Regions from separate parts of the Thermorhabdus hydrogeniformans genome, predicted to be linked through region 2. Evidence: riboswitches for the same ligand, from Rfam matches in the RefSeq annotation. Region 2 holds a riboswitch; the other holds the start of a gene.
The links. Region 2 has a riboswitch for FMN ahead of ACKX14_RS08925 (ECF transporter S component). Riboswitches for the same ligand answer to the same signal wherever they lie in the genome.
Positions count from the first base shown of each region.

Region 1: another riboswitch for FMN. It lies ahead of ribD (bifunctional diaminohydroxyphosphoribosylaminopyrimidine deaminase/5-amino-6-(5-phosphoribosylamino)uracil reductase RibD); the one in region 2 lies ahead of ACKX14_RS08925 (ECF transporter S component).

Region 1 is NZ_JBJYKD010000019.1:1,867-18,281, reverse strand. It holds gene ftsE (cell division ATP-binding protein FtsE) at 1-384, opposite strand, end outside; gene ribH (6,7-dimethyl-8-ribityllumazine synthase) at 696-1,160, opposite strand; gene ACKX14_RS10140 (bifunctional 3,4-dihydroxy-2-butanone-4-phosphate synthase/GTP cyclohydrolase II) at 1,224-2,426, opposite strand; gene ribE (riboflavin synthase) at 2,513-3,178, opposite strand; gene ribD (bifunctional diaminohydroxyphosphoribosylaminopyrimidine deaminase/5-amino-6-(5-phosphoribosylamino)uracil reductase RibD) at 3,272-4,357, opposite strand; FMN riboswitch at 4,452-4,596, opposite strand; gene ACKX14_RS10125 (DUF342 domain-containing protein) at 4,734-6,542, opposite strand; gene ACKX14_RS10120 (HD-GYP domain-containing protein) at 6,573-7,220, opposite strand; gene ACKX14_RS10115 (response regulator) at 7,932-8,921, opposite strand; gene ACKX14_RS10110 (glycoside hydrolase family 130 protein) at 9,611-13,159, opposite strand; gene ACKX14_RS10105 (hypothetical protein) at 13,171-14,196, opposite strand; gene ACKX14_RS10100 (glycosyltransferase family 4 protein) at 14,199-15,350, opposite strand; gene ACKX14_RS10095 (hypothetical protein) at 15,669-16,142, opposite strand; gene ACKX14_RS10090 (Na-translocating system protein MpsC family protein) at 16,327-16,415, shown strand, end outside.
Region 2 is NZ_JBJYKD010000015.1:16,069-32,483, forward strand. It holds gene ACKX14_RS08860 (sensor domain-containing diguanylate cyclase/phosphohydrolase) at 1-43, shown strand, start outside; gene ACKX14_RS08865 (HD-GYP domain-containing protein) at 191-1,393, shown strand; gene ACKX14_RS08870 (gamma-glutamyl-gamma-aminobutyrate hydrolase family protein) at 1,413-2,123, shown strand; gene ACKX14_RS08875 (amidohydrolase) at 2,154-3,311, shown strand; gene rpe (ribulose-phosphate 3-epimerase) at 3,578-4,258, opposite strand; gene rpiB (ribose 5-phosphate isomerase B) at 4,251-4,703, opposite strand; gene ACKX14_RS08890 (DUF7916 family protein) at 4,775-5,704, opposite strand; gene ACKX14_RS08895 (sigma-54-dependent transcriptional regulator) at 5,920-8,646, opposite strand; gene ACKX14_RS08900 (PTS sugar transporter subunit IIC) at 8,928-10,217, opposite strand; gene ACKX14_RS08905 (PTS lactose/cellobiose transporter subunit IIA) at 10,230-10,571, opposite strand; gene ACKX14_RS08910 (PTS sugar transporter subunit IIB) at 10,572-10,886, opposite strand; partial or broken gene ACKX14_RS08915 (IS21 family transposase) at 11,276-11,534, shown strand; partial or broken gene ACKX14_RS08920 (IS21 family transposase) at 11,543-11,709, shown strand; FMN riboswitch at 12,091-12,223, shown strand; gene ACKX14_RS08925 (ECF transporter S component) at 12,303-12,920, shown strand; gene tsaE (tRNA (adenosine(37)-N6)-threonylcarbamoyltransferase complex ATPase subunit type 1 TsaE) at 13,155-13,610, shown strand; gene tsaB (tRNA (adenosine(37)-N6)-threonylcarbamoyltransferase complex dimerization subunit type 1 TsaB) at 13,610-14,365, shown strand; gene rimI (ribosomal protein S18-alanine N-acetyltransferase) at 14,331-14,795, shown strand; gene ACKX14_RS08945 (acyltransferase) at 14,787-15,263, opposite strand; gene tsaD (tRNA (adenosine(37)-N6)-threonylcarbamoyltransferase complex transferase subunit TsaD) at 15,415-16,415, opposite strand, start outside.

The DNA of each region.
Region 1 (16,415 bases), on a different contig from region 2:
GGCAAGGCCTACCCTTTCCAGCACTTCCGGAACCCTCTTCCTTATTTCTCTGCCGGACGCTTCCACCACTTCCATGGCAAAAGCCACATTTTCGTAAACGGTTTTTTCGGGCAAAAGCCTAAAATCCTGAAAAACGATACCCATTTTCCTCCGGAGATAGGGTATTTCCCCGGGTTTTAACCTTGTCACATTTTTTCCGTTAAAAAATATCTGGCCTTTGGTGGGCAATTCTTCTCTGAACAACAGCTTTATAAAAGTGGACTTTCCAGCGCCGCTGGGGCCGACGATAAAGACAAACTCACCTTTGGAAATCTTTAAATTTATATCTGAAAGGGCTACAAGACCGCCCGGATAAACCTTGGAGACTCCGTACATCTCAATCACTTGAAATCACTCCGCATTATGTAGTTGGCCTATTTTTTATCTTCGACGTCAATCTCAAAAATCCTTCATAAAACACTAATAAAATATAGAATTAATCAAAGATCGCCGGCTTTTTTAAGTATATCATCATAAACCTTTTTTTCTCAACATCTTTTATCCATCTTCAGGTTGTTCTGAGTGAACTATGGTATTTGTCCGGGTTTAATGGAGCAGTATTCTCAAAAAATTAGTTACTTCCCATCTTAAACCATTGAGGACGGCCTGATGAAGCCGTCCTCAAATTATGTGCAATCAGATGGTTCGGGATGGAATTACAATAACTTTTTTAGATTGGCCATTTCAATGGCCGTCAGTGCCGCATCCCAGCCTTTATTGCCCGCCTTGGTACCGGCCCTTTCTACCGCCTGTTCTATGGTATCGGTGGTAAGAACGCCGAATATGGCGGGTACTTTTGACTCCAGTGCCACCAATGCTATCCCTTTGGAAACTTCGGACGCCACATAGTCGAAATGGGGTGTGGCACCGCGGATAACGGCGCCCAGGCATATTACCGCATCAAAGCGCCCGCTTTCAGCCAGCAGTTTTGCAGCAAGCGGAATTTCGAAACTCCCCGGCACCCGCACCACTTCAATATCCTCTTCTCCGGCACCGTGTCGCACAAGGCAGTCCAGCGCTCCTTCTAACAATTTTTCTGTAATAAATTCATTAAAGCGGCTGACTACGATACCGAATTTCAGGTTTTCGGCAGACAGTTTGGCCTCTATTATTTTGGGCATAAAAATCCTCCCTGTTAAATTTTTTAATATTAAAATTTTATAAAGGGTGAAAACCAGATACAATTATAACAGGTGACCAAGTTTTTCCCTCTTGGTTTTTAGATATCTTATATTATTTTTTGAAGGGGTGATTTTAAGCGGGATTCGCTCTGTTATTTCAAGGCCGTATCCTGAAAGACCCACAATTTTTTTTGGATTATTGGTTAAAAGGCGCATTTTTTCTATACCCAGGTCTTTTAATATCTGCGCTCCAATGCCGTAATCCCGAAGATCCGGCGGAAATCCTAATTTCAGGTTCGCCTCTACCGTGTCGAATCCCGCATCCTGGAGAGCATAAGCCCTTATCTTGTTGGCGAGGCCTATTCCGCGGCCTTCCTGTCGCATGTATAAAATTACACCCTTCCCTTCTTTCTGAATGATTTTCATGGCTTCCCTCAACTGGGGCCCGCAGTCACACCTCTGGGAAAAAAATACATCTCCGGTAAGGCATTCGGAGTGCACCCTTACAAGCGGTACGTCATGAGGATTTATTTCCCCTTTTGTCAGCGCCAGGTGGGTTTCGCCGGTAATGACGTCTTTATAGCATAAAAGTTTAAATTCCCCGAAGTCGGTAGGAAGCTGCGTCTCGGCTATTCTTTCCACCAGTTTTTCTCTGGTTTTTCTATATCTTATGAGTTCCTCAATTGTGATGATTTTCAAATTGTGTTCTCTGGAAAACCTGACAAGGTCCGGCAATCTTGCCATGGTCCCATCGTCTTTCATGATCTCGCATATGACTCCTGCGGGATAAAAGCCGGCCAATCGGGCAAGATCCACTGCAGCTTCGGTATGACCTGCCCTTCGCAGAACCCCGCCCTTTCTGGCTATAAGAGGGAAAATATGGCCCGGCCGCCGGAGGTCTTCAGGTCGTGTGGAGGGGGCTAACAGGGCTTTTATGGTAGAAGCCCGGTCATAAGCCGATATTCCCGTGGAATTACTTATATGGTCAACCGTAATGGTAAAGGCTGTTCCCAACTGATCGCTACCCTGGCTGACCATCAGCGATAAGTTAAGTTCTTTTGCCCTTTCTTCCGTTATAGGGACACAGATGAGCCCGCGGCCGTAGGTGGCCATAAAGCTGATAGCTTCAGGAGTCACTTTTTCGGCAGCCATTAGCAGATCTCCCTCGTTTTCTCTGTCCTCATCGTCCACAACAATGATCATCTTACCCTGCTTAATTTCTTCAACAGCTTCTTCAATTGTATTAAAATTAAATTTTTCAGACATAATATAATTCTCCCTCACGATAAGAATTTTTTATTGATCATTATGATAGTGGATTATATAAGGGTTTTGGCGGAAAAATCGCAAATTCAGAATCCGTACGACCTTAAAATCTCTGCTGTCAGACTTTTGTCGGCTGCCTCCGCAGCAAAATTATAAGCAGTTTTACTCTCCGTTAAAAATTTCTTCACATACTTTCCAATAATGTCTGTCTCGATGTTTACCGTATCGCCGGGGCGTTTATGCCGCAAAACTGTAGACGCCAGCGTATGGGGAATTATAGAAACCGTGAAGCTTTGATTTCCCACAGCCTGAACCGTCAGACTTATGCCGTCTACGGCAATGGAGCCTTTGGGAACCATGTCTTTCATTAACTCCGATGGCACGCCTATCTGGAAAACCACCGCATTGCCTTCAGGATAGGTTTTGAGAATTCTCCCTCTTCCGTCAACATGCCCCGAAATCATATGGCCGCCGAAGCGCCCATCGAATTTTAGAGCCCTCTCCAAATTCACATAATCGCCCCGGGAAAGTTCTCCCAGGTTGGTGCTTTTTAGAGTTTCAGGCATTACATCGGCGACGAATGCACTATTCCTCACATCTCTTGCGGTAAGGCAAACACCGTTTACCGCTACGCTGTCACCCAACTTTAAATCTTCCAGGACCTTTTTGCAGGAAATTGTTATTTCAGCTCCCGATGGCGTTTTTGTAATTTGAGAAACAACTCCCATTTCTTCAACGATTCCCGTAAACACATTTACATCTCCCTATAAAAAAAGTATAAAAAAATTCATTAATTTATCGCGAATTAAAACGGCTCCGACCATCACCTTAACTTTAATCAAAGGTCAGATCGGGTATGCTTCCAACATGAGATCTTGGCCTACTTGCTCGATAGATTTAATTTCAAATCTTGGAACCTCTTTTAAATCATCGATTGTTAGCCTGCCTATCGAACTCAATCCGTCTCCCCCTATCAGCAAAGGCGCCAAAAATATCAACAGTTTGTCCATAAGATTTTGCCTTACAATGGAAGACAGAAGCCCCGACCCGCCCTCCACCAGAATTCCGGTTATACCCATATTCCCAAGAATCTCAAAAAGTTGCGCCAGGTTAACTTTGCCATCTTCAGACCGGGTCTCTATCACATCCACTCCGTTTTCTTTCAAAACCCGTATTTTGTCCCTATCCGCCATTTCCGTCACAGCAAGAATTACCCTGCCGCCGCATTTTAACATCCGGGCATCAAGGGGTATTTTTGCAGCAGAATCCACCACTATTCTCACCGGATTTTTATTTTCGCCCGGCAAACGGCAGGTTAAAAGCGGGTCATCCGCCAGCACCGTCCCGATACCTACCATAACCGCATCATACCAGCTCCGAAGTTCATGCACCCTTATTCGAGCGGGCTCTCCCGTAATCCACCTGGACTTGCCCGCAGCTAAAGCTATTTTACCGTCTAACGACTGGGCTATCTTCCCTATCACAAACGGTCTTTTAGAAGTGATGTATTTAACAAAGACCTCATTTAATTTTCTGGCTTCTTCTTCCATTACTCCAAGCGTTACCTCTACACCGGCCTCCCTTAACCTTTTTATACCCCGCCCGGCCACCATGGGGTTGGGGTCCTGCATGGCTGCTATCACCCGCTTAATTCCAGCTTCTACAATAGCTTCGGCACATGGCGGCGTCCTGCCGTAATGGCTGCACGGTTCCAGAGTAACGTAAAGTTCGGCACCCTGTGCCCTCTCTCCGGCCTGTTTTAAGGCCAGTATTTCCGCATGGGGTTCACCGGCTTTTTTATGAAAACCCTCTCCGACTATTTCTCCATCTTTAACCAGCACTGCACCGACCATGGGATTGGGACTGGTATACCCCCTTCCTTTTTCCGCAAGCTTAAGTGCCCTATGCATAAAAAATTCGTCCCTTTCCATCTATCATCCTCCAAACTTATACATCCTAAGGGCATTATAAAAGCCCTGAAGAAAAATCTTCAGGGCGGTAACGGTCATTGCACATTACAGTTAAAACAGTCTTCTCCCGTCCAGACTATACTGTCGGCCCCGGAATTTCACCGGATCCGCCTTTCGGCTCGCGGGCTCAAAGCTTAAGCTTTTTACCGCCGGTCAGGAATTGAAGGCTTTCGCCTTCTCACCTTGCCCTGAAGACTTTCAACAGTGCATATTCAATTTATTTTATGTGTAATTATTTTATTACAAAATCCTAAAAAAAACAACCTCTCATATTTTGGGCATCACGTTTTGATTTACACGCAGTATTTAAAGCACGCATCATCTGCTCAAATCACCATCATGACTTTTTTAATTTTTCTATATCCAAATTTATGCCCTCTGATATGTTATCGAACTTATAACTGTACTTATCTATCTGGACAATGGTGTTGTAATACGCTTTTTCGATCACCACCTTAGAATTCATTTCGGTATACACCCTGGTATTTACCCCAACTTCCGACCCTAACTCTTTTATGTATATGTCACCGCGAGCATATATCTCACCGCCTCGAAAAACACCATAAATATCAACTCTTCCGCCTGCGTTAATCATTGTATTATAGCACCCATGGCCGGTTACGTATACATTTCCCGTAGCCACCAAATTTGAATTAAGCGCATATTTCATTCTTATGTCACTTTTACTTTTCTGACTCGTATTGAAGAATTGGTACCATTTAAAAACATCTTTAATAAGATTCTCCAGCTCTAATATATTCTTAACCGATAAAGGCGCTTTAACAAGCATATTTTCCAGTTTTTCCGCAAATTGGGTCAATCCCGTCGGCCTCAAAATATCCGGCATTTTTGACACTTCGGAACTGAAGCTCTCAACATCGCGAGATATTTCCGGCACTTTGCTGTCTATTACAATTTTAACCAAAGAACCCAGAGAATATTTATATTCTTCAGGCGCAACGTTTATGAGCTGGTTAATTATTGAAACCAGTTTTTGTAATTGGTCTTTCAATTTTTTGATTAAACGCAGCAGATTGGTATTTGACGCCTCATTGCCCGCCACTATGGTTGAAGAAATCACATTGCCATTAATTGTAATAGAATCTTCCGCTTTCACAGTGGCATGCGACACAATACCGCCTATTTTAACTTTGCCCGCCCCTATTACAGAAAAGCCGTCTTTAACATCGCCCGATATCAAGATATCGCCTGAAAAATGTATATTACCACTTTCCATATTTACATCGCCGAAATGTTCGAGATACGGCAAAATCTTTACCTCTACCCTGTTGCCATATTTATGTAATACAGGCCTTCCCTGGGACGCGGCAATGATCATGTTGCCGTCGGAACTCAGGACGGTCCCGCTGCCTGAAACCAATTCTATATCAACAAATTCACGCGGCAGAATAACCTGTCCCTTTACATCGATTCCGGGTTTACCCTGAATGCCTGGTGTTTTTTTTACAAGCAACTCGCCGGGGTAAACACAAGTAAATTTAAAACGATTTTTAAAGTCAACCTTCCCATCTTCAAAATGCACAACTTCTTTCTCTTCAGTTGGAAATAATATTTCAATCCTGGGATCAATACCATGCTCAGGAGGTCTGCCTCTCGCTACTATAATCTTTGTCGGCTCTTTAATATTGCTGACAGAAACACAAGCAGGCCAGTCGATTCCATATGAAATATTAAGTTTTTTCAATTCCGATAAAAGTTCGTCCGGCGTCAGCGGACTTTCATAAGTTCTTATTTCTAGAGGCTCAAGATGTAAACGTTCTGCAGGGGAAAAATCCGGCAGGTACCTTTCGATTTTAACGGAAGGTTCTACAGAAAGCAGAGCTTCAAGCCCATCTGTTGATATCTCTATACTCCATGAACCCTTTTGATATTCGTTAATAACTTCTACTTCCAACCTGTCGCCCATGCTAACAGGTGTAGGTTCGCACTTTTCTTCACCATTGACTTTAAATAGTAAATTTTTACCAGGAACGACAACAGGAAAAGGGCCTTGACTGGGGTGGTTTACTTTGAACTTCCCCTTTTCAAACGCTACCCATGTTTCTCCTTTATTGTCGCTATTGACATTTATATCTGCGCACATTTCATTAAAGCCAGCAATCATATCAGGGTTTTTTTTATTCATCATTTATGCCCCCAGTTTTTTAATGGACCGCTAATTCTTTTGATATTCACTGCAAACTATCGCTATAAAAGCTTTTACGATATCCGGATCGAATTGGGTTCCGCTGCACCTTTTTAACTCCTGGCACGCTTCAAAAATGGTCATCTTTTTTCTGTAAACCCTATCTGAGATCATTGCGTCAAAAGCATCCGCTACTGCAATTATCCGTGCCCCAACCGGTATATTTTTGCCTTTAAGTCTTGTTTCCGGGTATCCATTGCCATTAAAATGTTTGTGATGGTAAAGCACATTATCTGCCAGTGACTGATACTGCGGAACATGGCCCAGTATTAAAGCCCCTATAATCGGGTGCCTTTTTATTTCACACCACTCACTTTCTGTAAGAGGTGAACTTTTATTGAGTGTAGATTCTCTGACACCGATTTTCCCGATATCATGGAGAAGGGCCGAATAATATATTTCTTTTACTTCCGAAGAGGATAAACCCATGCCGCGAGCGATTTTTTGAGCGATTTCCGCAACATTTTTTGAATGATTATGCAAAAAGTCATCTTTTGCATCAATTGCACTAACTAAAGCGCTCAACATTCCGGTGTAAACCTGTTCAAGTTCCTTATTTTGGTTTTTAACAAATTCACTACTGCTGATTAACTCTATGAGCATTGTTCTAAATTGCAAGCCCGCCGTATAAACCAGCCCAAAAACTACCGGATAAAGCACAAATCTGTATAAAGCAAGATTTCCGGCATGTTCTTTCAGGTAGACATAGCCCCACAGGGAGATTAACACAGGCAGGCAAACCCAGCTCCACTTCGTGGAAAAGCTTATAGCCGATAGAAAAATAAGTATTATGTAAAAAACCGGTGACAAAATGTCAGAATCCGGTTCTGTTAAATAAATTAAAAAAATAACCGACACAAGCGCAAAGACGATGACTCTGGTCTTATCTTCATGATTCCATTTTGAAAATAATTGCATTAAAATCCTCCTAAAAATATAAGCAAAAGGCTTAGAAATCAAACCCGACGCTTAATTTGAAATTTTTATTTATATTTAATTTTTGTTGAATTTATAAATATTAATTATTTTTATGATATTATTATTTCATGTTTTTCATCCACCCTTATAAAACCCGGCGGAAACCTTACCCAGTATTTAGGGTATTTAGGATTATTGACCTGGAAATATAGGTAAATTTTACTACTCTATGTACAATATATACTATAAAAATATTAAATGCAAATCTTGCAGGGGTCATATTTGTCACAATTTTTATCATTATTCGTCACATTTTTTGCAATCACCTGTGTAACTTTTGTCATTATCTATATAATTATGTCGAATTTCACAATCACCGCAATCGCTATTTAATCCATGTCATTTTTATAATTATCTTTGAATATATAAAATTTTCATGGCATACGATGCCACAGCAGACCGGTTGGGTAAATTAAGCTTGCGCAAAATCTTTGAGACGTAATTTCTTACTGTCGCCGGGGACAGATACAGTTCACTGGCTATCTCCTTGTTTGTTTTTCCCAAGGCCAACCCGTAAAAAACCTTTTGTTCTTGAGCCGTTAAAAGGTGCAGCGGATCTTTACCGCTCTCGCTACTTGGTTTTGCCAGCAATCCATTAACTATTTTCGGATCTATAAATTTCCCCCTTTGAACTACTTTGGTTATGGCATATATTAAATCGGTTTTATCACAATTTTTTAGCAAAATAGCATCCGCCCAATCTCTAATATATTGAAATGCAAGCTCCTGCTCTTCATGGTTGCAGAAAATTACAAAATGCAAATACGGATGCTGAACTTTAATCAGCCTACAGGCTTCCAGCTCCTTACTATCTTGCAGGTTTACACCAAGCAGGATTACGTCTGCGTGTATTTTTTGCAGCAAGGAGACGGCATCGCACGCCCTTTCCGCCTCGCCTGCGTAATTAAAAAAAGATGTATCCTCTATTATCGTCCTGAGACCTATACGCAAAATTTCAGTCGGCTCGATTATCATCACATCGACGCTCCTGTTGTCCAGGGCGCACAAAAAAATATTGTCTTTCGTTTCTCTAATGTAATTAAAAGATAATTCGGCAATTACTTCAGAAAATTCTTTATTTGCATTGCTTTCACTATCTCCGATATAATGGGCAATATACCTGCTTTTATTGTAAGTGAAATGTGATGGTGAACAATCCGGTATGTAAAAGTCAGAGGAAGTTACTCTCGTTATTATGGCGTCAAAGTTATCCTCCCTTAATAATTGAACCGCTTCATAAAAATCGCTGCATTCTTTCACCCGATGCCCCGTCTGCCTTATTCTTTTCGACATTTTTGAATTGCTCTCACTGTCGGGATCTATAAGAAGTATATTAAGCATTGCGCGACCTCCATACCGGAGTTAATAATGTCTACGCGTAATATAAATGCAGAGGAAGTTAGCATGGAAGAACCCATTCCCGATCGACTAAGCCGCATCTGTTTTGTCGAGGTCTTGCAAATACCTTATTAATTATCGGCACAATCAACGGAAATTCTCTTTTAAAGTTTATACAAAATTATCTTATGTTTTATAAAAATCACCTGTAAATATTATATATGTCACCTTTTTATATGTATTTTTAACACTAGAGATAATGTCATATGTGTTATTTCAGGTCGGCATAGTCGCCGAATCAAAGGCCGGCCTATACCCCGCTTAATAAAAAATCGCCCCGCCGTATATAGAATTTTGTTTTTATTTTATAATTTTCTTAAATCTTGGCCGCGAACTCGATTCAATAAAAATAATACCACGATACTATAAAAGAAACCATTGTAAAATTATGCCAGTCTTATATAAACAATTTTTCCGGCGTTTTTCTCTTTTTTCATAAAACGGTCTATTTACATGATTGAACGGCTTTGCAACATGTAAAAAAGCCCATTAAAATTACCCTGAAGGAAAACCTCCAGGGTTTAAAAGTTTGTTATAATAACACCTATAATGCTGACAATTTCAAAGAAACAGGGTCTAAATAACACTTTTTACAATATTCTCCGGGTTACAATCATTCTCCGGGCAGCACCTCACATTGTTTTTATCCTTCTCCTGACCTCTTCCGGAATCAGCTCTCCCACTCTGCCCGTGGCGAGGCAGATGTTGGTATCCGCGGCGCCGTAATAAACCAGAATCTCGTCGTCATCATCAAGCACCTCTTTGTCCTCGGCCGGGACCGCTCCGCAGGTGAACACCACATTGGGCACCCAGCATTCTCCTTTCTTGCCTATTTCGCACTCGGTCTCGGGGGACAAAATAGGATTGGGGGAGCGGTATAGCAGCCGGCCCGGGTCCTTCAGGTCGGCTAAAATGACACCCAGCCGGTAGACCATCTCCTGGTCCACGCCGTGGTATATCAACAGCCACCCATACCTGGTTTTGATTGGCTGGGATCCGGCTCCGATTTTCAGAGAGTCCCACATCATACCCGCCCGGGGGCCCATTATAATCTTATGGCCTTCCCTGGGCCACGGAAATACCAGTTCATCTGAATAAGCCATCCATATACTCGGTTCCAGCCTGTGATATATCACGTATTTGCCTTCAATCTTTTCCGGAAACAAAAGTGCGTCTTTATCCCACAGGCCGGGGAATGCAAGGCCGCGCCTCTTCCACCGGTCAAAATCGCGATTCAAAAAGTCTTCTATGGATATGGATGCAGCGGCTATCTGGGCCACCACTCCATCATAGGCGGTATAAAGCATAAATATTTCATCGTTGATCAGCACGACCCTGGGGTCCTCGCAACCCTTTTTCTCCTGTTCGGTTTCCGGAGCAAACAGGGGCCTGTCAAGCCTCTCAATGACATTATAACCATCCGTAATGGCCAGGCCGATTCTTGACACCTCATCCTTTCCGAAAGCCCTGTAGAGAAGGTAAACCCTGTCCTTTATCCTGATGGCGGCGGTATTCAGCACATAGCGGTTTTCCCACCAGTGTTCCTTTACGGGATTTAAAATAGGATTCAACCTGTACCTCTTCAGTTCCCCAGCCGCGGGCCACGTTTCCGGTTCCTGGATCACCACTTTCTCCGACGGCGGCTTAATCCCAAGAAGTGCATTTGTCAGATCGCTGCTCTCGCGGCCCTGACTGATGAGCTGGAAAACCTGCTCCATTATTTCCCCCGGATTAAACCCCATTTCCTTATATATCTCTTCCAGCAGGTCATGGTTGAACCAGTCCCTTTCCACATGTAAAAAAAGTGGGGTGGGAATTCCTTCTCCGCCTTTGAAACTGAAACTGGCCCAGCTCCATGCAGAACACGGCATGAAGGTGCCATCTTTCAATATCATGCTCAGGCCGTGCCCTCTGGCCATCAAACTTATATCCTTCGACTCCTCCGCCAAGTTTTCTTCCGCCAGCCTCCGGGAAAGTATTTCCAGTCTCGCCGCAAATTCCCTCTGGTGCCAGTTTTCAAATATGTGATGGGCGGAAAACATGGCCTTTCCGTAGTGCCCCAGAATGGAATTCGCAAACTTCCGCCCCACCTCTTTCCGCTCCCGGGCGTACATTCTCCATAGATCAGAAAAGTGTTCAGCTTCCACTATGCTCTTGGCCACCCTCGTAAAATACCTGAGTTTGGGAAAATCACCGCCCATACCCTTGCCAAGACTCGTGACCGCGATGCGCGCCGTCAAGCGGTTCAGGTCGGAAATCTCCCTGAACTCTCCTATCCCAGCAAAATTATGCTGGCTTATGACCAAAGGTTTGAGCTCCGCCTCTTCAAAACTGTCAGGCCTCAAGTTGTCTTTGAGCCAGTAAAATATCCTGTCAAAGTAATCCTTGTCCTCCGCAGTCTGAGCCAGGGTCAGGATGTCCCTGACATCCATGTTGTCCAGGAGCTGGCGCATGTTTTTATAGCCCAGTCTGAGCAACAGATTGGCCGGCGGAAATTCATAGAGCAATTTTCTCAGGATCTCCCATTTGACACAAAATACTTTTTTATGCGGGAAGATCTCAAAGAGCTCTCTGAGAAAAATCATGGTGCCTTCCGCCGTGTGCAGGTCTCCCGGGCACAGCCTGTCAATGGTATTTTCCATCCGTTGCATAAAGCTCTTTAACTTATCGCCTATTTCCGCCGATGAAGCGCCGGTATCCGTTCCCAGAAGGTGCATGAAATCCCTGAAGGCGTTCTCGTATTTTTTCTGAAGCCTTCTGAAAACGTCGCCTGTCGAAATTTCCCTGTCTCCCGCCCCCCTCAGTTTTCTGGGCAATACTATCGGAACTCCGGGTATAAATTCCAGGTAATCCAGCGGAGTGAGCACCGGCCTTGCTTCATCTGCCTTCAACTTCCATTTTCTTAAAAATTCGGATTTATATGCCAAAAAAGCGTGAGCGAAATCTTCGAAAATATCCCGGGCCCTGGCCGAAATTATGGGAGCGGCATCCACGCCGCTTGCTGTCAGAGCTTTTTCAAGGTCGGCCATTTGCTTTAAAAACTCCGCCACAATGCCGTCGTACACGGCCCTGAGGGCCTCCAGCAGGTCTTCCTCCGCGACTCCTGATTCGAAACCTGCCGCCAGCAATATATCATAAACCACCCTCGCCCAGACGCCGGGCAAAAAATTGAAATACCCGGCCCGGCTTTCGGCCAGGCGGTCCAGTGCATCTATTAAATCGCCTTGCAGTAGTTTTTCAAAAAGGTGCTTGTAATGAAAATAATACCTCTTAAATGTGCGTGCAAACTCCTTGTAATCGCAGATTACCTCCAGCGGCTGATCCTTTTCTTCTCCCACAAACGCGTCTGGTCTTTTTAAAGTGATACTATTGTTTAACCAGAAATCTTCGTCCTTTTTGATGCAGGCAATAAGAGCCCTGGTCATTTCTTTAAATACAAGATTTTTCTTTACCAGGGTGACAGGCGACATTTTGGCCCCCAGATACACCTCACATATGCGCTTTTGCCATTTCAGCGCCGTGGTGACAATCCAGGGGTTTATCCCGTAACCTCCCGCTCTTTCCCTGAACTGGTCGAATTCGGCGCACATATCCTCCACCAGGTCGTGGGATATGGCAAAAACTCCGCTCAAAGGGTCGGAAAACCTCATACCGTACAGCGTCTCAATCAAAGGCGATACCAGGAAGTTTCCCGTAATATCCTCAAAGGGATGCCGACTGAACCTGGCTATGGCGAGGTCGTATTCGCCGAATATGGGCTGCGCCAGTCTGTCTATCCACTGCGGTTTTAAACCCCTTTCTCCATCATTTTTTAAATCGGCTTCCAGGAGCACCACATCAGCCTCAAAAAATCGAGCCACTTCGAATATGGCCCTGATGCTGTAACCCCTTCCGTTTACTCCGGAAGGCATTAAAAAAGCGGTGACATCGCTGTCCATTTCTTTTAATCTTTTTAAAACCTTTTCACCGGCGGGGTCTCCGGCGCATACGATAAGTTTACTGTGATTCCCCGATTTTAAACTCTCCCTGGCAACTCTGACGACTTCAGGGAGGGTTTCCTCTTCATTATAAAACGGAATGCCTATAACCACATCCACTTCTCCGGTTTTCACCAGGTCTTTTTTTATGTTCTCCAGTGTTTCGTAAAACAGGTCCTCCCCGTATTTTAATCCAGCACCCATACAGTTCCTCCTCACACCGCGGGAATTAACACCTGGCGTTTTTCTTCCATCACGTCATTCAACACCTGGTGGGCCATTAAAAACGAAATTATGGCTTCCGCCCCCTGGTTAAGATTTACCCCCTCGGGAATCAGACCGTCATGACATCCCTGGGTTTCCTCATTAAAGAGGGGCAGGCCGTTTATGTTTTTACCCCAGTACCATTTGTACGCCATTTGCGCCTTTTCAACGTATTCCGCTTCCCCTGTGGCGATATACGCCTGCAGACAGGCAAGCACAATGGAAGCCGCATCCACAGGCTGCTGGTCGAAAGGCGGAATATCGCTCTCCTTTTGCCACCAGCCGCGGTTGCCCACAATAATTAGATAACCCCTCCTGAACAGCGAGTCCGTCAGGAACTTTAACGTTTCCCTGGCCACCTTCAGGGCCTTCCTGTCACCGCTTATGGTGTAAAAGCCAAACAGGGAATGCGGCAGAAGGGCATTGCAGTAAGTGAGTTTATCTTCAAACCACAGCCAGCCGTCGCCGCGGTTTTTTTCATAGAGGTCGATCAACCGGCCGGCCATTTCTCTGGCCTTAGGCAGAAGATGCGCAGGGTCGTAAGAGTTGTTAATCAGGTTTACAAGCCCCAGAAGCAAGTATGCCATGGCACGGGCGGAAGTTAATCTGGAGGCCACCGGCAAAGCCTTTTTTAACATCCTCACGGCTGAATTTTTCGCCTCGGCTATATCACAGCTCAGAGCGAAACTCGCCGCCAGCACGCCGCGGCCTATACAGTCTTCGGAATTTAAAACCGGTGAAAACTCTCCATTTATTTTCAGGTTCCACCACACACCGCCGCTATCCTGCGCTTCTTCCATAAATCTGGAATAGACTTTTATAAGCCTTTCCCGTTCCCTCTCCTTCATGCCCATGGCCACAATGAGTGCCCGGGCATTGTCGTCGACGGTATAACCGCTTTCCGGCATGGGCTTTGACTTGTCGGAAAACTGTATCATGCCGGTGTTGTCCGTCATATTTATAAAGTGCCTGTACATGCCTAAAACACCTTCCTGCTGGCCTTGATCTGGAGGATATTTTCCAGGATATTGACGTAAGACCGGGCCACTTCGGGCCAAAACATCGTCCTGCCCAGTTTTGCGGCCCTTTTTTCAAGCTGTGATTTCAACTGGGGATTTGACAGGATGGAATCTATCAATGAGGCAATTTTCTCAGGGTTCGCCTCGGACGCCACAAGTCCCCTTCCGTCGGAAAGCACTTCAAGAGAATAATCATAGGGAGTTGAAACTATCGCCCTGCCGCAGCCGATGGCATAGGATAGGGTCCCGCTTACCGCCTGGTTCCGGTGGGGATAAGGGGTAAGGTAAACATCGGTCATGAATAGAATTTCTCCCAGTTCATCGAGACTGATGTACCTGTTGATGAATCTTATATTTTCTTCCAGCCTCAGGGTCTCTATCAGTTCCACCAACGATTCCCTGTAGACCTCCCCCATCTTCTTCATTAAATTGGGATGCGTCTCTCCGGCCACCAGATAGACAATATCGGGGTATTTTTCCCTTAAATAAGATATGGCCTTAATACCCAGCTCGATTCCCTTACCCGGCCCGATAAACCCGAAGGTGGTCACAAGAGGCCTTCCGGCGATCCCGTATGCTTTTTTAAGGGCTTCCCTGGGTTTTTCTTTAAAAATGGGCACACCGTGAGGCACCACATAAATTTTTTCCATTGGGACCCTGTAAACCCTGTTTAAAAGCTCTGCCGAACGCCGGGTCATGCATATTACAGCTGTAGCCTTCTGCCCCAGTCTGCTCAGAATGCCCCTCTGACGGAACCCCGGTGCGGGCAGGACCGTATGGGTATTCAGTATAAACGGCTTTTCAAGATTCACCACAAAGTCCAGTACAAAGCTGCCGTCATTTCCCCCAAATATGCCGTATTCATGTTCCACGAAAACCGCATCCAGGTCCGCGGTGTTGACGAATTCCGCAGCCAGGTGATAATCGTCTTTTTTATCTTCACACAGTTCAAAAACCACTTCAGGCGGGTATTTATATGATGAGTTTTTGTCGCTGACGGCCAGGATCTTTACATTCTGGTCCCACATTACAAGGTTATCCCTTAGATCTTTTGAAAAAGAAGCTATACCGCATTCCCGCGGAGGATAAGTGGTTAGTATGGCGAGATTCATATATATACCCCCTTGTGTCGTTATTTTGAAAAAGGCATGCATTACCCATTATATGCTCATTCAGTCAGTATTAATATTATTTTATATTCAGCCCTGAATTATCCAACCTTATCGCTTTTTTAATCAATTAAATTTTCTAAACAATTCCTTTGGTGGTATAATATTTTAGTATATGTCGCTTTGAATTGCAAATATTGCATTATAGTCTAAAAATAAAAAAAAATGCCCCCGGCGCGGATAAAGGACAGGTGATTAAAAGTATTCATTCTTATTTTTGAATAATGGTCAATAATAGTCAAATATGCATTCAGACCGGCGTTAAAATATGCGTCTTTCAGCATAGAGGACCCTTACAAAAGTTCCAATGTCGATGACGAACAAACCTCTTTTTGGCCAGGCCATTCTTATATCAGGCCTCGAAAGAGGTATTTCCAGAGTCCTGTTTTCCGAGTATATTTTTAACATGACATCCTGAACAAAAAGACCCGGGTCAAGCCATACATTTGTCTCAATAACAAGGTTGATTTCATCTTCCGCGTCCAAAAACATAAAGTTAATACAAGTAGCTGGCTCGGCCTCAAAAATGCCCACCAGGTCCCCGTAAGTGTAGCGCTTTTTCCGGCCGATGGCCGAAAGTCTCTTTCCGCCGGTGATCATGCCGAAAAACTCGTAGGAATCTTCGCCTATACTTTCTTCCATGACTCTTCCGTTTACTTCTATTTTCATCAGTATTTTGTGGTCGTCCATAATATTTACCGCCTTTAAGGCGTATAGTTCAAGCCCCAGTTGCATATTGATTTACCCCCCTGTCAGATTTGCTCTTTATTATTTTATAATATATTCATAAATGCCGGAGGCTGTTACACAGCTTCACTTAAATAATTTTCAAGACAAGGCAGGAAAAAAACATACCGCGTAGAATATAAAGTAAAGATTAAAAAATCCCCCGCTGCCGGGGGTAAAAGTCACCTGGGGAGTGATTTTTTTGAAGGGCCTTGGCGATTTTAAGCAGGAGATTATAAAAATAAACAATCAGGTCAATGAAGAGATGTACGGCAGGGGGCT
Region 2 (16,415 bases):
TCTGGTAGATTTATTTATGAGTATCAATGATACGAGCTTTTGAAAAAATTTGCATAACAGGTTTTTTATGAGGGGATGACTGCTTCTTACAAATATTTTTGTTTTTACCGTTAAAAAGAAGGATTATAAAAAATAATTTAGAAATATATAGAACAGAAGTATAAAAACGGGAAATTATTGGGGGATAGAAATGGAAATTAAGACGCAATTTTTTTCAGAACTCATTGGGGCTCTATCGCTGATGATGGACCTGGATGAGAACAGGAAGATATATCACGCATGGCGGGTTGCCGTATTGTCCGAAAGGCTGGCTCAGAAAATCCTCCCGGAATACAGAACGCAGATCTTCTATGCAGGACTGCTTCACGACATAGGCGCCATTTCACTGCCGGATCACGTTGTTCACTACACGAATTTAAAAGATCATTTCAAAAATCCCATCCTTCTGAACCATCCGGTAAAGAGCGCGGAAATAGTGAAGGAAATCAAGCCGCTTGCCATAGCCGCCGGTATGATAATGGACCATCATGAGCAGTGGGATGGAAAGGGGTATCCCAGGGGCCTTTCCGGCAACGATATTAATCTTGGCGGCCAGATACTGAGAATTTGCGATACCTTTGATGTGCTCGCCAGAGTTAGGCCTCCCCTGGATTTGAACGGCATGAAAACCCTGCTTTCGGCGCGCCGTGAATCGGAGTTTTCGGGTTTGATGTACGAACTGATGGCGTCCACATTAGAGGAGGGTGATTTGTTTAATGAAATAATGGATGAAAAAAAGGTCTCCGAGATGGTATTAAACACCTTGAAAAACCTGCCGCTTATGGATTTGACATCCTGCGAAAGCGAAACCCAGGGGGTTATAAGGGTATTCGCCAGAGTGATTGACGCAAAGCACAGCTATACCGCCGGCCATTCCGAGCGGGTTGCCCGTTATTCCGGCATTCTGGCTAAAGCACTGGGGTTGGCCGAAGAGGAGATAAAGCGGCTGGAGTTTGCAGCTTACCTTCATGATGCCGGAAAAGTGGCGATTCCAAGGGCAATATTAGATAAACCGGGGCCGCTTACTATAGATGAATTCAAGCTGATGAAAAAACATCCGGTGTACTCTATGGAGATAATCAGTATGGTAAGAGCGCTGGCGGACCTTGCAGTGATAGCCGGCATGCATCACGAACGGTATGACGGTACGGGCTATCCCGAGGGATTATCGGGCGAAAGCATCCCCCTGGGCGCCCGGATAATGGCGATAGCAGATGCTTATGACGCCATGACATCTATAAGACCGTACCAGAAGACCAGAAATTCCGCTGAAGCCAAGGAAGTTTTGATAAAAAATGCGGGTGGTCAGTTTGACCCGAAATTAATAAAAATAGCCGTAAAATTTCTGCCGTAAGTAAAAAGAGGTGAAACCGTTGCCGCCTTTAATAGGAATAACCGCCTCTTACGATTTTTATAAGAAAAAGGCTTCTTTGGGTAAGGGGTACTTTAGAGCCGTAGAGCAGGCCGGTGGAATTCCGGTGGCTATACCGCCGCTGGAAGATGAAAATACCCTGCGGGCTCTGGCCGCACGGCTTGATGGGATATTATTTTCGGGCGGGCCCGATGTGGACCCTTCATATTTTGGGGAAGAGCCCCATCCCCATCTGGGGAAGGTATGCCCCCAGAGAGACAGGACGGAAATATTTTTGGCCAGGGAAATGATAAAAAGAGGCAAGCCGGTGCTCGGCATCTGCCGTGGAATACAGCTTATAAACATCGCCATGGGAGGCAGCATAATTCAGGACATCACGGCGGAAATCAAAAGCCCCGTAAAGCATCAGCAGGATGCTCCTGAATGGTATGCCACCCATCGGGTTGAAATTATTGACAGAGAATCACTGCTGTATAAAATAACGGGGCAAAGCTGCATAAGGGTGAACAGCTTCCATCATCAGTCGATAAAGGTCCTGGCACCGGGCTTCAAAATCACCGCGAGGGCTTCCGACGGCGTGATAGAGGCCATTGAGGCAGAGGGCAGAGGCATTTTTTGCCTTGGAGTTCAGTGGCACCCGGAGGAAATGTGGGAGCGTGACCCCCTGCAGTTCAGGTTGTTTAAATGCTTTAATGAAGCGGCAAAAAATTAAAATTGAATGCCTTAACGGGGAGGAAGTCGGATGCTTGCAATAACAGGCGGAAAGATTTTTACGATGGCCGGCGACGTTGTGGATAACGGCGTCGTTCTCGTAGAAAACGGCAAAATAAAACAAGTGGGGAAAGGGCTCAAGATCCCCCGGGATGCCGAGGTAATCGACGCCTCCGGCAAATACGTGTTTCCCGGTTTTATCGACGCCCACAGCCATGTGGGTATTTTTGAGGAGGCCGTGGGGGAAATAGGCGAAGACGGCAACGAATGGACCGACCCTGTTACTCCTCACCTGAGGGCCCTTGACGCTGTAAACCCTTACGACAGGGCCTTTGAAGATGCGGTAAGAGGGGGGATTACCTGTGTGTTTACGGGGCCCGGCAGTGCCAATGTAATAGGGGGTCAGTCCATTGTTGTGAAGACCTGGGGCAAAGTTATAGACCGTATGGTGGTAAAAGAACCGGCAGGTCTTAAGGTAGCCTTTGGGGAAAACCCCAAGCGGGTTTACGGTGAACAGAAAAAAATGCCGTCTACCCGCATGGGCACTGCAGCTCTTTTACGGGAGACTCTGGTAAAGGCCTTAAATTATAAGAATAAACTTGAAGAGGCAGAGCGAAACCCGGAAAAGTTTGTAGAAAGGGATCTGAGAATGGAGATCATTTGCGATGTCCTGGACAGAAAATTTCCTCTGAGAGCCCACGCCCACAGGGCCGACGATATCATGACCGCAATCCGCATAGCCAGGGAGTTTGACGTTGATATCGTCATAGAGCACTGCACGGAAGGACATCTGGTGGCCGATGAGCTGGCCGAGCTGGGCGTGCCGGCGGTGGTGGGGCCGTCCATGACTTCGCGCTCCAAAGTGGAGCTTAAGGACCTGAGTTTTAAAACACCGGGGATACTTGCAAACAAAGGAGTAAAGGTGGCCATAATGACGGACCACCCGGTAATTCCCATCCAGTATCTCCCCGTATGCGCGGCTCTGGCGGTAAGAGAGGGTATGAAGGAAGAGGATGCCATGGCGGCCATCACCATTAATGCGGCAGAGATAATCGGCGTCGCCGACCGGGTGGGCAGCCTTGAAGCCGGCAAAGATGGAGATATTGTCGTGTGGGATGGGCATCCCCTGGATGTAAAATCAACTCCTGTTTATGTTATAATAAGCGGGCAAGTTGCATACAGGCGATAGGCCGAAAGGATGGGTGTGTCAGGTTTAGGTGGCTTATGGAGCATCTCGACATCAAAAAAAAGCTATTATATTCTACCCGTCCACTTTTTAAAGTCTTCGCCATTAACAAAACACCGGTTTTAGGCAATGCATTTTGTAAGCGTAAGGAGCAGATTTCTGCTCCTTACGCTTGAGTTTTTAAAGGATATCATTTTCTCTATAATGGTTATGAAATATTGTAAAACTTTTGGAACCGCTTAATAGTCTAAATATAAATAGACTGAATTTTATGTCTTAATTTTTCTTCCAGGCATAAAAATGGAAGTTTTTAATTTATGAATGTTTTCTGCATAACTGCGATTATTAAATAACCCTGCAGTGCCAACAATAAAATATTCTGCACCGGCATTATAAAGTTTATTTATATTTTTTTCATTAATACTACCATCTACGGCTATTTTTATGTTGTAATTTTTTTTATCAATTAATTCTTTTAATCTAGCCACTTTATTCACTGTAGATTCAATAAACTTCTGTCCTGCAAAACCTGGATTTACTGCCATAACAAGTATGCAGTCAATATATTCTAGTACCTCTTCTATTAATGCGATAGAAGTTCCAGGATTCAATGCCAGTCCAACCTCAACTTTATTTTCCTTTATTTTTAAAAGTGTCCGGCTGATATGTTTACAGGCCTCTAAATGTACATACAATATTTTACAACCGTAAATTAAAAATTTCTCTATATAATTTTCAGGTTCCTCTACCATAAGATGGACATCAAGTGGAATTGAAGCTAACTTGCTCACAGCTTTTACATCTTCAAGGCCAAGTGCAAAATTGGGAACAAATTTACCATCCATTATATCAAGATGAAACATATCTGCTCCAGCATTTTCAAGTTCTGTTATTTCATCTTTTAATTTTGAAAAATCAGCACACATGAGAGAGGGACAAATTTTAATCAATTTGTTCGCCTCTTTCAATCTTTGATATTTGATCAATTCTATTTTGATGTCTCCCCCCTTCAAAGGAGCAATTCACCCATTGATCAACTATCATTTTGGCAAGTTCTACGCCTACAACTCTTGAACCTAATGCAAGGATATTAGTGTCATTGTGTGCCCTTGAAAGTAACGCTGAATATGGCTCGCTGCAAACAACAGCCCGAATCCCTCTAACTTTGTTGGCTGCTATTGCCATGCCCACACCGGTTCCGCAAAACAATATCCCTTTTTCACATCTTCCTGATACAATTTCTTTAGCCACTTTTAATGCGTATTTTGGGTAATCCACTCTGTCAGTTCCAAAAGCACCAAAATCTCTACATTCTATTCCTTTTTCTTCTAGATATTTTTTAATCTGGATTTTTAAATCATAACCTACATGATCACTACCCAAAGCTACTAACATAAAGTCACCTCAAATATTTTTCCAACATTTTCATTTACTTTGATTCCATTTTTGCCTCTTAAAAGTGACTCCTATCTATTATTTCCAGCCATCCTTTTCCAGGTAAAACGTCTCCCTCTTATTGTCACCGATAATTGATAAAGGTTTTCAGGTACTGCTACACCTGGATAACCTGCATCACCGATAGCATGGATATCCGCTCCGGTTTCTTTCATCTTTAAAGCTATTTGTCTAATGGTATCTTCATCTGCTCCTTCCACTGAGCTATCAAGAAATACCATCGCTAGTGTACCCGGTTTGTAGGAATGAGTGAATTCTACACATTCTCTTATCATGTCTGTTGAAATTCCATGGCGGGATCCTGGGGCCGGAAGGGTGATAACATCTGCACCGGCCTCAATTAGCTCCTTAATTATTTCTTTTGCCGGCCTTTTGGCGAGAGGATCCCCTAAAACTTTTTCAACAGTACCATCTTCCCATTTTCCAGCAAATATAAGCGCCTTATCCTTTACTATGCTTTTCGCTAATTTAGTAGCTGCTATTATACTTTCAAAGGTTGTTCCGGTTCCCGGATTACCGCCTAATATTATAAAAGCTGCTCCCTCTTTTATACATTTTTCTATATTCTCGGGCGAAGCTTTTCTATCATTTGTAATTTCACGCCTTTCTCCTGAAACAGTTGAATTGATATCCGGACATTCAAGATAGATTCCCAGTGGTCTATTTACTAGTTTTTTGACATCCTCTAATCTCATACCTAGCAATCCGGGCATTTCCTGTTTTTCATCCAAACTATATCCGTTTAATAAAATCATATCCGCCCCAAATGCTGCTTCCAGTTCTGTATTAGTTATATCATCTATAAGACCTGGACGCATAACGTAATTTTGTGCGAGTATCGTTCTTCCCTCAGCAGCAAAAATTGACTCCTTTAGATTTACTGCATTCATTTTTTCAAAATCGCTTTTGGTACAATCGATTATCCTTTTAACTTTAGCCATTTTGGATCCTCCTTAAATAATTGTTTCATTGTTATCTAGTCTCGCATTTTCCAGAGCACAATATGAGGCGCTATAGGACCCTCCTCTCATGCTTTTTTCTCTAATTATTGTTTAGCAAATATTATGCCAATTGTTTTTTACCTGCTATAAGCAAGCAAATACAATGCCCAACAAAAAAAGTAACACACTATGCTAAATAAAACTTAGTGTGTTACTCAGTTTTCCATAATGATTTCAATTATCCTTGCAATCTCACTATCCGGAATTGATATGTTGAAAATATTTTCTATTTGTTTTAGTAAGTCTTTTAAATATTGGACTTGAGAATCATATTTTTGGTATACATATGAGAAATTATCAAATGTTTTTAGCTTTTTACCTAAAATTAGATCTTCTACCATGCAACCTATGTGCAAAATAATTATTGCTACTATCTTAGGATCAAGTTTTTTATTGAAGTGATTTTCAAAAGCAAGCAAAATCTTTCTTAATTCTTTAACTAATAAATTTGGATTAACAAATTTTAAAACTTTACTAAGAGATAATTCGCCTTCCTTATATGGATTATATCCTTCAGTACTTTCTATTATCAACGACAATTTTCTTATGCCGTCCTGTAGAAATATCTCCTCTGCAGAAATATAAGGTATATCTCGAAAATTATTTTTTAATGTTCCTACTATTGCAAGTATTTTTTCTCCATATTTTAATTTTACCTCTTCCTCAGTAAGGTGAATAAACTCTTTATCTTCTATAATAATTTCAACTTTATCTAATAAATTCTCCCTCATATTTTTTAAAATAAACTCCTTTAGTCTTATGGCTGTTCCTTTGCCCGTAATACAGTATATTACGATTAAATTTTTCTCATTAACGTCATCTTTTTGAATTTCATAGCAAATGGCATCCTGATAATAATCTGATATAATTTCTTTTTTAAATTCTTCAACTGTACCATCGAAAATTAAGGATTTTTCTATGGCACGTATAAGCATTGGAGTGCTTACCTTTTCAATTATTTCAACTTTTACCCCCGATTTATCCCTAATAATGTCCTTGGCATTTGAAATTAATCCCATATCTACTAAAACAAGCACACCTTTTCCTTCATCGATTTTTTTCACTGTTTCAATAATTTCACTTATGGTAATTTCAACGCTTTTTTCTAAAGGAATATCTATTGCTTGGCCAATATTCTTCCCAAGTAGTTTATTGGCCAATTTTAACATCGAACTTGCGATGTTGTCTCCATGGCAGGCTACAAGTATACCTACCCTGCTATGATTGTTTTTATTATCTAAGGAAACCAGAAATAATGTTAAAAAACCCACTTCGCTTAAAGGTATACTCACCGACATATTCTTTTCAATTTTTTCTGCCGCCTCTAAAGCAATCATAAATTCTTTGGGATAGTTTTTTCTTATATAATTTATCTTATTGTTTTTTATTGGTTGTCCGCTTTTTAATCTATTGATAGTTGTTTTAAGATGCAGGGATAAAGTCAAGATATTTGAATTATTATAGCTCTTATTCAATTTCTCTTTCGCTAAGTCAAGAACAATCTTCGACTGTTCAATAATTTCATCTTCTACAAACATTTTAATTGCATCAAAATTAAAATTTATCTCCTCGGGATTCAATTTAAAATACTTATTTATCTCGTTGATCAACGATTTTTCGATCTCTTCTTTCGAACAATTCTGTAAGCTTAATTCATTTAATTTGTTTAGCAAATTCTCATATAAGTCATCATCTCCATTACCTGTATCTTGATAAACACACCCTCTCCCATTAAATATTACATAATTTTTTGGTATATCTCTCACATTTGTATTATTATGACCGATCACTTCTGCCGCATCTTCGTAAGATATAGTTATTGTATTGTCGTTATTTGTTAAGGCCCGAGCAAAAGCTCTAGCTGACATAAGTTTTATGTCGTTTTTTAACTGGCCCACATTACCCCTACAATCATAGTTGCATAATAAATCGATTATTCGACTATCCACTTTAAAAGCTTTATTAAGTATCCTACACTCATTATTAAAGAAAAATTCAATTAATCGTTTTCTTTCATCTACTGGTCTCTCTGAGTAATCTGGCACGTAGATTTTCATTGGTATTCTTCTGTAAAATGCCGGTAATAAAACACTTTCAGGTTTTTCAGTTGTCGCACAAATTATTAAAACATTTACTCTTGTAAATTCCTTGGTTTCTCCTACTCTTCTAAAAACACCTTTATCCATTACATAAAAAAGCATTTCCTGACCTTCTGGAGGAAGCCTGTGCACTTCATCTAGAAAAAGTATTCCATTATTTGCATTTTCTATTATTCCTTTTCTAGCCACATCTGCTCCAGTGTATGCACCTTTAATACATCCAAATAACTCAGTCATTAAAAGATTCGGGTTTTGAGCATAATCTGCACAATTGAAAGTTACATACGTTTTAAACTTTTCGGGCACTTTTTTCTGAGCTATTGAGTACATTAAATCTGCAAGCATGCTTTTACCTACACCAGTTTTACCATATAAAAGTGTATGCAAGCCAAAAGGCGGATATAAAATAGCCATATTTAACTGTTCAAAACAAGATTTTAAGCTGCCTTGTAACCCTATTATATTGAATAATTTATCTTCATCTTGATTTAAAATTTCATCAATGGAACTAATCTCAAAAGAATTAATCTCTTCAAGCTTGTATATATTTTTAATCATATCTACAGGGAAAAATAAAGTGGGACGCCCTACGAACTTTATGACCTTCTCTTTTTTTACTAAATTATTTAAGTCTTTACTAATATTTGCCCTATCCATTTCTAATATTTCTGATAGTTCTTGGGCTGATAAACCAAACTTCTTTGACCCATTCCAATTGTCATGTTTGTATTTTTTTGTACAAAGTTCCCTTAATTTATTAAAAATTATTTCTTCCCGTTTCATTGAAGTTTCACCTTCTAGTAGACTTTTACAGTAAGTTTTTAGATATCTCAAATGTTATAATTAGAGAAAAATACTGGGAGTATATCTATTATCATGTTAAACGAATCAAAAGCGAAGAGCAATAGTTTCATTTCAGTTGTAAGAGAACTCGCATAAGAAAACAAAAAATCTAAGTCCTAAGACATAGAACAACTCATTTAATAAAATAGCTTGTTATACTGAGTTAGTATAACAAGCTTATGACAATCAAGGTTATTTTGACAAAGTATTAAGCTCTTTTTTTACTTTTCTGTGTTAAACTCTTGTTCCTTTTCTATTTCGCTCTTTTCAAATGCTTTGAAGAAAGGATAATAAATTACAACACCAATAAGGAAATTTATTACAACTAACAAGACAGCTCTCCAATCTCCGCCTGTTCCAAGATAAGCGTAGATTGGTGGGGGTGTTGCCCAGGGAAGTTCAACAAATACCCTTGAGGCTAAATGTAAAGCGATTGCCCCGTATGTTACGAAAGCTGCCACAGTTGCAGATAGGATAAACGGAATGATAAAATACGGATTCATTACAACCGGGAGACCGAATACCAATGGTTCAATTATGGTAAAGATAGCTGCTGGCGTACATGCCACAGCCAAGGCTTTAATATGCTTAAGTTTTGATTTATACATCCAGAATAGTAAGCCCCATGCCGAAGATGTCCATAATACCATCCTTTCTAGAGCGGTAGTCCAAATATGGGGTAAATTAGTAACTGGGGCTCCACTAGATAATGCTTTAGCATTTTCAGCTACCCAAGCAGCTAGCAGAGGCTGAGTTATTGGAGCAAGCATATTATCTCCATGTAAGCCAGTGCTCCATAACAACATTCCTATAAATACTCTTGCAGTAAAGGCTACTATGCTATCAGCAGCTGAAAATATAGGCTTCATTAATGTTGATAAAAATGCAACCAGGTCAAATCCGATTATTGTCCTTATTCCCCAAGTAACTCCAGCAACTATTACGAAGGGTATCAGTGCAGAGAAAGCGTTTCCTACTCCTTGCGGAACCCCTGGAGGCATTTTTATTATTAAATTCTTTTCTATACACATGCGGTAAACCCAAACTGAAAATATAGAAACTACAATTGCTGCAAAAAGCCCAACAGCACTAAATGGTCCTATTGATATTGTACCATCTTTTACAATATTTGTTGTAATTAATAGAAAAGACATTACCCCTAATAAAGCAGCACTTAAAAAGTCAAGCTTATAATGTTTTGCATAGGACATAGCTATGCCTATAGAAACATATAGCGATAAAATATTCATAGTTAAATTAAACAAAACCAGAAATTTATCCGAATAAGGAGACATTGATGGTATTAAAGGTTCACCTTTACCGATCCAAGGTTGGCCTAATGCAGCTAATAGTAAAAATATACTTCCTAAAATTATAACAGGGGTTGCGCCGACCAAACCATCTCTAACAGCATTCAAAATAACATTATCTGCTACTTTGGACATGGGACCTGCCAGTTTATCCATGACAAAGGAGACTATCTTATCATTTAAACTATTATTTTTTTCCACGGAGTATACCTCCTATAATTTTTTACTAACAAAATTTTTTAATTTGTGTATTTGCAAAATACAATCGATTAATTCTTTTATCAGATTAATTTCTGATATAGCAGTCATCAGATGATCTTGGGCATGTACAAGTATAATTGGCAAATCAATAGTATTTCCATTTGCTTCTTCTGCCAGTAATTCTGTTTGTACATTATGAGCTTTATTTAATTCATCTTTTGCATTATTCATATACTTTTCGATGTTTTCGAAATTATTCTGCTTTGCTTCATTCAAAGCTTTATATGCTTCGGATTTAGCATTCCCAGCATACAGTATTATTTTAAAAGCAATCTTTTCTATGTCTATGGCCATTTAATTACCTCCATTATTGTTTTTAATATAAAGTGATTTAGCAGACTCAAGAACTTTTTTCCCATCTATTCTTCCATAAGCAATAGGGTCGATTATATCTACCGGTTTATTGTAATTTACGGCAATTTTCTTGATTTCGTTTAATTTGTAACGTAATTGTGGACCAACTAAAACAACATCATAATCTGTTATAGCATCCTCTAGTTCCGAATATGCCACAGCATTTATTTTTGTGTCCGGATCAGCAAATTTTCTCATACTAGATACTAATAAGCTTGTTGACATACCAGCAGCACATACAAGCAATATGTTCAATCTTACCCCTCCCTTCTTAAATTTATTTTTCATGCTTATAATTTTTAGCAATTACCGTGCCAAATTAATAAAGCAGCCACGAACTAAAAAACTACAAGGTTTCTATATTAAAAAAGAACACACAATAAATTTTAAATAACAAGAGTGTTACTCTGTTATGAAGGAACATATTCATAAATTTAGTTGGACTGACTTTTTTACTCCTCTGTAATGTGCCATTGTTTTTATTTCAATAGCTTTTCATTTCTGGGTAGGTTATTGCTCTAAAATAACTACGGGCATCGGACCAATTGTAGCTGAAAAGTAATCGCCGCTGGTGTAAATTTTCCAGAAGCTACAAAAAGGTGTTGCTCCACCTCTTAGCAAAATATACCTATCATACTAACATAATGAAATACCTTCGGGCAGACGGCATCCTGGAGAGGAAGCCGCAATCCCAAGAGAGGATCAAAGCTCGAACCATTCAAAGATATCATTCAACGGCTGATGAATTTTTGTATATTTAATTGCGAACTTATCTACGAAAAGATAAAAGAAGAAGGCTATACCGTCGGCCGCACAATCTTAAGGGGTTATGTAAAGGAATTTAGATCTCCGAAACAGTTACCCGCTGTATGGGGCTACGAAACCGAACCCGGCCAGCAGGCTAAAGGCCCTGCGACGTCCATGCACTTATCCGATGCATGATCCACGGTTTTAAATATTTCGGCGGAGTAACCGACATAGTCCTCACCCCAAAAAAAACCGGATACTGGGCATCGACGAAAACAGAATACCCATATGGAACTCCACTTCCGAAGACCTTGCCGCAACCCTGGGCTTTACTATGGTATCTTAGTTTACTTTACACGCCTTTCCTGGCTTATTGAAGACCTCAAAAAGCCCATAAAGGAGCCAGCGAGAAAAAGACATGAGAATCAATACGGGGCCAAAGCTCGTTGTAGTCGATGAAGTAGGCTATCTCCACATTGACGGCCCAGGCTCAAATTGCTTCTTTCAGCTATAGGTGCCCCATATGAAAGGGGGAACATTATCCTCACCGGCAACAAAGGCTTTTGGGAATGGGGAGAGCTGATGAGAGATAAGATCTTATGCTTACCGCGGATGACATTATCATAAAATAACCACAAGGCCGAAAGGATGGGTATTGAAAATTCAGCGGGCCTGTGCTATAATGTAAAAAATAAATTGAATAGAAATTGCAAAAGACCTTCAGGGCAGGGTGAAATTCCCGACCGGCGGTATGCCCGAGAGGGCGAGCCCGCGAGCTCCTTTTCAGGAGCCGATTTGGTGAAAAGCCAAAGCCGACAGTAAAGTCTGGAAGGAAGAAGGTTTTAAGTTTATGCCTGTAAATGCCCTGGGTTTTCCGGGGCATTTTGATTTATAATTTTTAACAAATAACAGGAGGTCTTGACTATGTCGGCAGTAAATCAAAAGGCTATCAAAAAAAGTATGCATCAAACCAGAGTCTTAACAAAAACCGCGGTCCTTGGAGTCCTGGCGTTTTTAATCATGCTTATAGAGGTCCCTCTGCCGCTGTTCGCCGCCTTCCTCAAGCTGGACTTCAGTGACGTACCGGCGCTTCTGGCGGGTTTTGCCATGGGGCCGGGTGCCGGCATAATGGTGGAAGCCATCAAGAATATCCTGCATGCAATTTTCAGGAACCAGACGGCATTCATAGGTGAGACGGCAAATTTCGTCACAGGCGTTCTCCTGGTACTTCCCGCGGCGTGGATTTATTCCCTTAAAAAATGCAAGAAGAACGCCATTATAGGAATGGCTGTGGGCACGATTGTGATGGCCCTGGGCATGGCTGCAGCCAACTACTATGTCCTCGTGCCGCTGTATCAAAAAGTTTTAAACATACCCACCGACGCGGTGGTGGCCATGGGAACAAAGGTCAACCCCCGCATAGTTGACCTTAAGACACTGGTGGTATACAGTATATTCCCATTCAACGTTCTGAAAGGCATTGTGCTCACCATAATTACGGCCCTGATTTATAAAAAACTGTCCCCCATACTGCACAGGTAGAGAGTAAAAAGGCTCCATTGCGGAGCTTTTTTTATTATTTAATCCCGCTTTTAGCTGTCTTTTGATAGAGCTTGTTTTTTGCCTTTGCATATAATAAAATATCTTTAAAGATCGGATTTTCCGCCAAAGGATATAAGTGAACCGGTAGATAATTATTCGGCATTAATGCTGTTTGAAAGGGCGTAAAGTTCGCCGGCCGTTCACACCGGTTATTTAAAATGAAAAGGTGTAATTATGGAAAAGGTGTTTGAAACCCGCAGCGAAATAGAGACTGAAAAACTCGGCGAATGCCTCGGCCGTCTCCTGGAAAGGGGCGATTTTATTGCCCTGAGCGGTGATCTTGGCGCCGGCAAGACGGCGTTTGCAAGAGGCATCGCCAGGGGGATGGGTATAAATGAGGATGTTACCAGCCCCACGTTTACCATCATAAACGAATACGACGGGGTTTTGCCCCTGGCTCACATGGACGTCTACCGGCTAAAATCCGTCGAAGAACTGGCAAACGTGGGATTTGACGATTACCTGGAAGGTTTTGTGGTGGTGATGGAGTGGGCCGAGAAGGTAAAGGAGATGCTTCCCCGGGATTTCCTGTGGGTTGAAATTGAGGCTGTCGATGAAAAACGCCGCAAAATAAACTTTAAGTCAAACAGCAAGCATTACGATAAAATCCTCCGGGAGCTGAATCTATAATGTATATTCTGGGTATTGACACCTCTTCTATGGTGGCCACAGTGGCACTTTTAAGCGAAGAAAAACTCATTGCCGAGTACATTGTAAACAATAAAAAGAACCACTCGGAAAAGCTGATGTTAGTTCTGGACCGCGTTCTGGAAGACGGGGGGATAGCCCTGGAGGAAGTTGACGCCATTGCGGTGGCCAGAGGCCCCGGTTCTTTTACGGGGATCAGGATAGGCATGGCCTGCGCCCAGGGTATATGCCACGCCCTCGATAAAGCACTGATAGGCATCAATACTCTGGACGGTCTCGCATATAATTTAATGGGTGAGAGCGGCCTGCTCTGCCCGGTGGTGGACGCCCAGAGGGGGGAAGTATACACCTCGCTTTATCGTTGGGAGAGCGGAAATTTGAAAAGGTTCAGGGATTATGAAGTGGTAAAGGCCGTAGATCTGGTCGAAGAACTAATGAAAATGCCGGAAAGGGTGGTGGTTCTGGGCGACGGGGCGCCGCTGGTAAAAGGATTTCTTGATGAAATTGCCGCAGACGGCCGAAAAAGCGGAAGCGGAAATAATAATGTTTGCATAGCGCATCCGGCTTTTTCAATGCCCAGGGCTTCGTCGATAGCGGCAGCCGGGTTAAAGGAATACATTAATGGAAATTTTGACAGTTGCTTTTCCATAAAACCCTTTTATATAAGGAAATCTAACGCAGAAGAAAAATGGGAGGAGCGCCATGGAGGAGAGAGCTCAGGAGAACGTGGTAATTGAACTCATGAAAATGCATCACCTGGACGATGTGATGAAAATAGAGCAGGAAAGCTTTACCACACCCTGGTCTCGCTATACTTTTACCTGTGAGCTGAGGGATAACCAGTTTTCACACTATATAGTGGCCAAATGCGGTGATAAAGTTGTCGGCTACGGCGGCATGTGGATAGTTCTCAACGAGGCCCATGTCACCAATGTGGCGGTGCTCCCCGAGTACCGGGGGGAAGGCATCGGAGAGCTCATAATGAGGACCCTTATGGCCATTGCCAAGAAATACGGCGCGGAAAAGATGACACTTGAGGTCAGAAAGAGCAACTATGTAGCGCAGAATCTTTACTCAAAGTTGGGTTTCGAGCCCCGGGGCATAAGGCGGGGGTATTACGCGGACAACAAAGAAGATGCCATCATAATGTGGAAAGACTCACTTTAGCGGCCTTGCCGGGATTCCTCCCACCATGGCGTTTTCCGGCACGTCCCTGTTTACCAGCGAACAGGCGGAAACAATGGCGCCGTCACCTATTATTACTCCGGGCAGTACTGTTACGTTGGCTCCTATGGTGACGTTTTTTCCTATTATTACCCTGCCTTTTCTCCATTCTTTTACCATGTACTCATGGCCCAGGATGGTGGAATTATAACCGATGATTGAGTTGTCGCCGATTTCTATCATTTCCGGAAAAAAGATATCGAACATGGCCATGAGCCCCACCGATACCTTTTTGCCCACTTTCATTCCTATTGCCCTGTATAAAACATTTTTCAGTGGAAGCCAGGGCAGAAACCTGCAGGTGTAAATCACAATAAAATTTATTACGACCTTCAGGGGATTTACCGTCCTGTACCAATGCCAGAGGGAATTGGCCTCTCCCACCGCCGCATGTCTCTCAACTCTCCTCATGCTCAACCTCCAAAAAACGACCTTTTTTTGGGAAAATAAGTATTTATCCACATATCCACAGAGTTATCCACAGCAAAAAAACTAAAAAACCGGTTTGTCCATGACTTATCCACAATATCCCCAGGCAAATAATGCACATTTCCACAGCTTGTCAAAAAATCCTTAGGGTGGCGTGGGCGTTTAACGTCATATCCGATCGAAAACCTTCGAAATATCTGAAAGTGCCGGCACATGCGATCATGGCGGCATTGTCGGTGCACAGCTCCGCCGGGGGGAAGTGGATGTTAAACTCGTTTCCGGCCCTTGCCTTAAATTCTTCCCGGAGCCTGCTGTTGGCCGCAACCCCTCCGGCCAGGGCTATGGATCTGACATTTTTCCTGCGGGCCGCCCGCATGGTGTTTTCCACCAGGGCGTCCACTACGGCCTTCTGGAAGCTTGCGGCAATATCCTCGACGACCACAGGCAGGCCCTTTTGCCTCATGCGGTTGAGATGGTTTAAAACGGCGGATTTGAGGCCGCTGAAACTGAATGAAAGGTCATCTTCCCTTACATGGGCCACCGGAAAAGAAACAGCGTTTTCGTTGCCGCGCTTTGCCGCCATGTCAATCAACGGCCCTCCCGGATAGCCCAGCCCCAGCGCCCTGGCGATTTTGTCAAAGGCCTCCCCGGCCGCGTCGTCGACAGTCTTGCCCATCACTTCATATTGCCCGTAGCCTTTTACGTAGACCAGGTGGGTATGGCCGCCGGAAACCACCAGAGACAGGAACGGAGGCTCGAAATCACTTTCCAAAAAATTGGCGAATACGTGGCCCTCGATATGGTTGACCCCGATGAGGGGTTTTTTTGTCGCATAGGCAATGCCTTTGGCATAGGACACCCCCACCAGCAGAGCTCCAACCAGGCCCGGCCCCGATGTCGCAGCTATAAGGTTGAGATCGCGAAAACTTACCCCGGCGTCGTCCAGGGCTTTCTGGGTCACGTGACATATGGCCTCCAGGTGTTTTCGGGACGCTATTTCCGGTACCACGCCGCCGAACTTCTCATGCCACTTAATCTGCGAGAATATGCAGTTGGATAAAATCTTTCTGCCGCCCTTTACAACCGCCGCCGAGGTCTCATCGCAGGAAGTTTCGATACCAAGAGTCAGGAAAT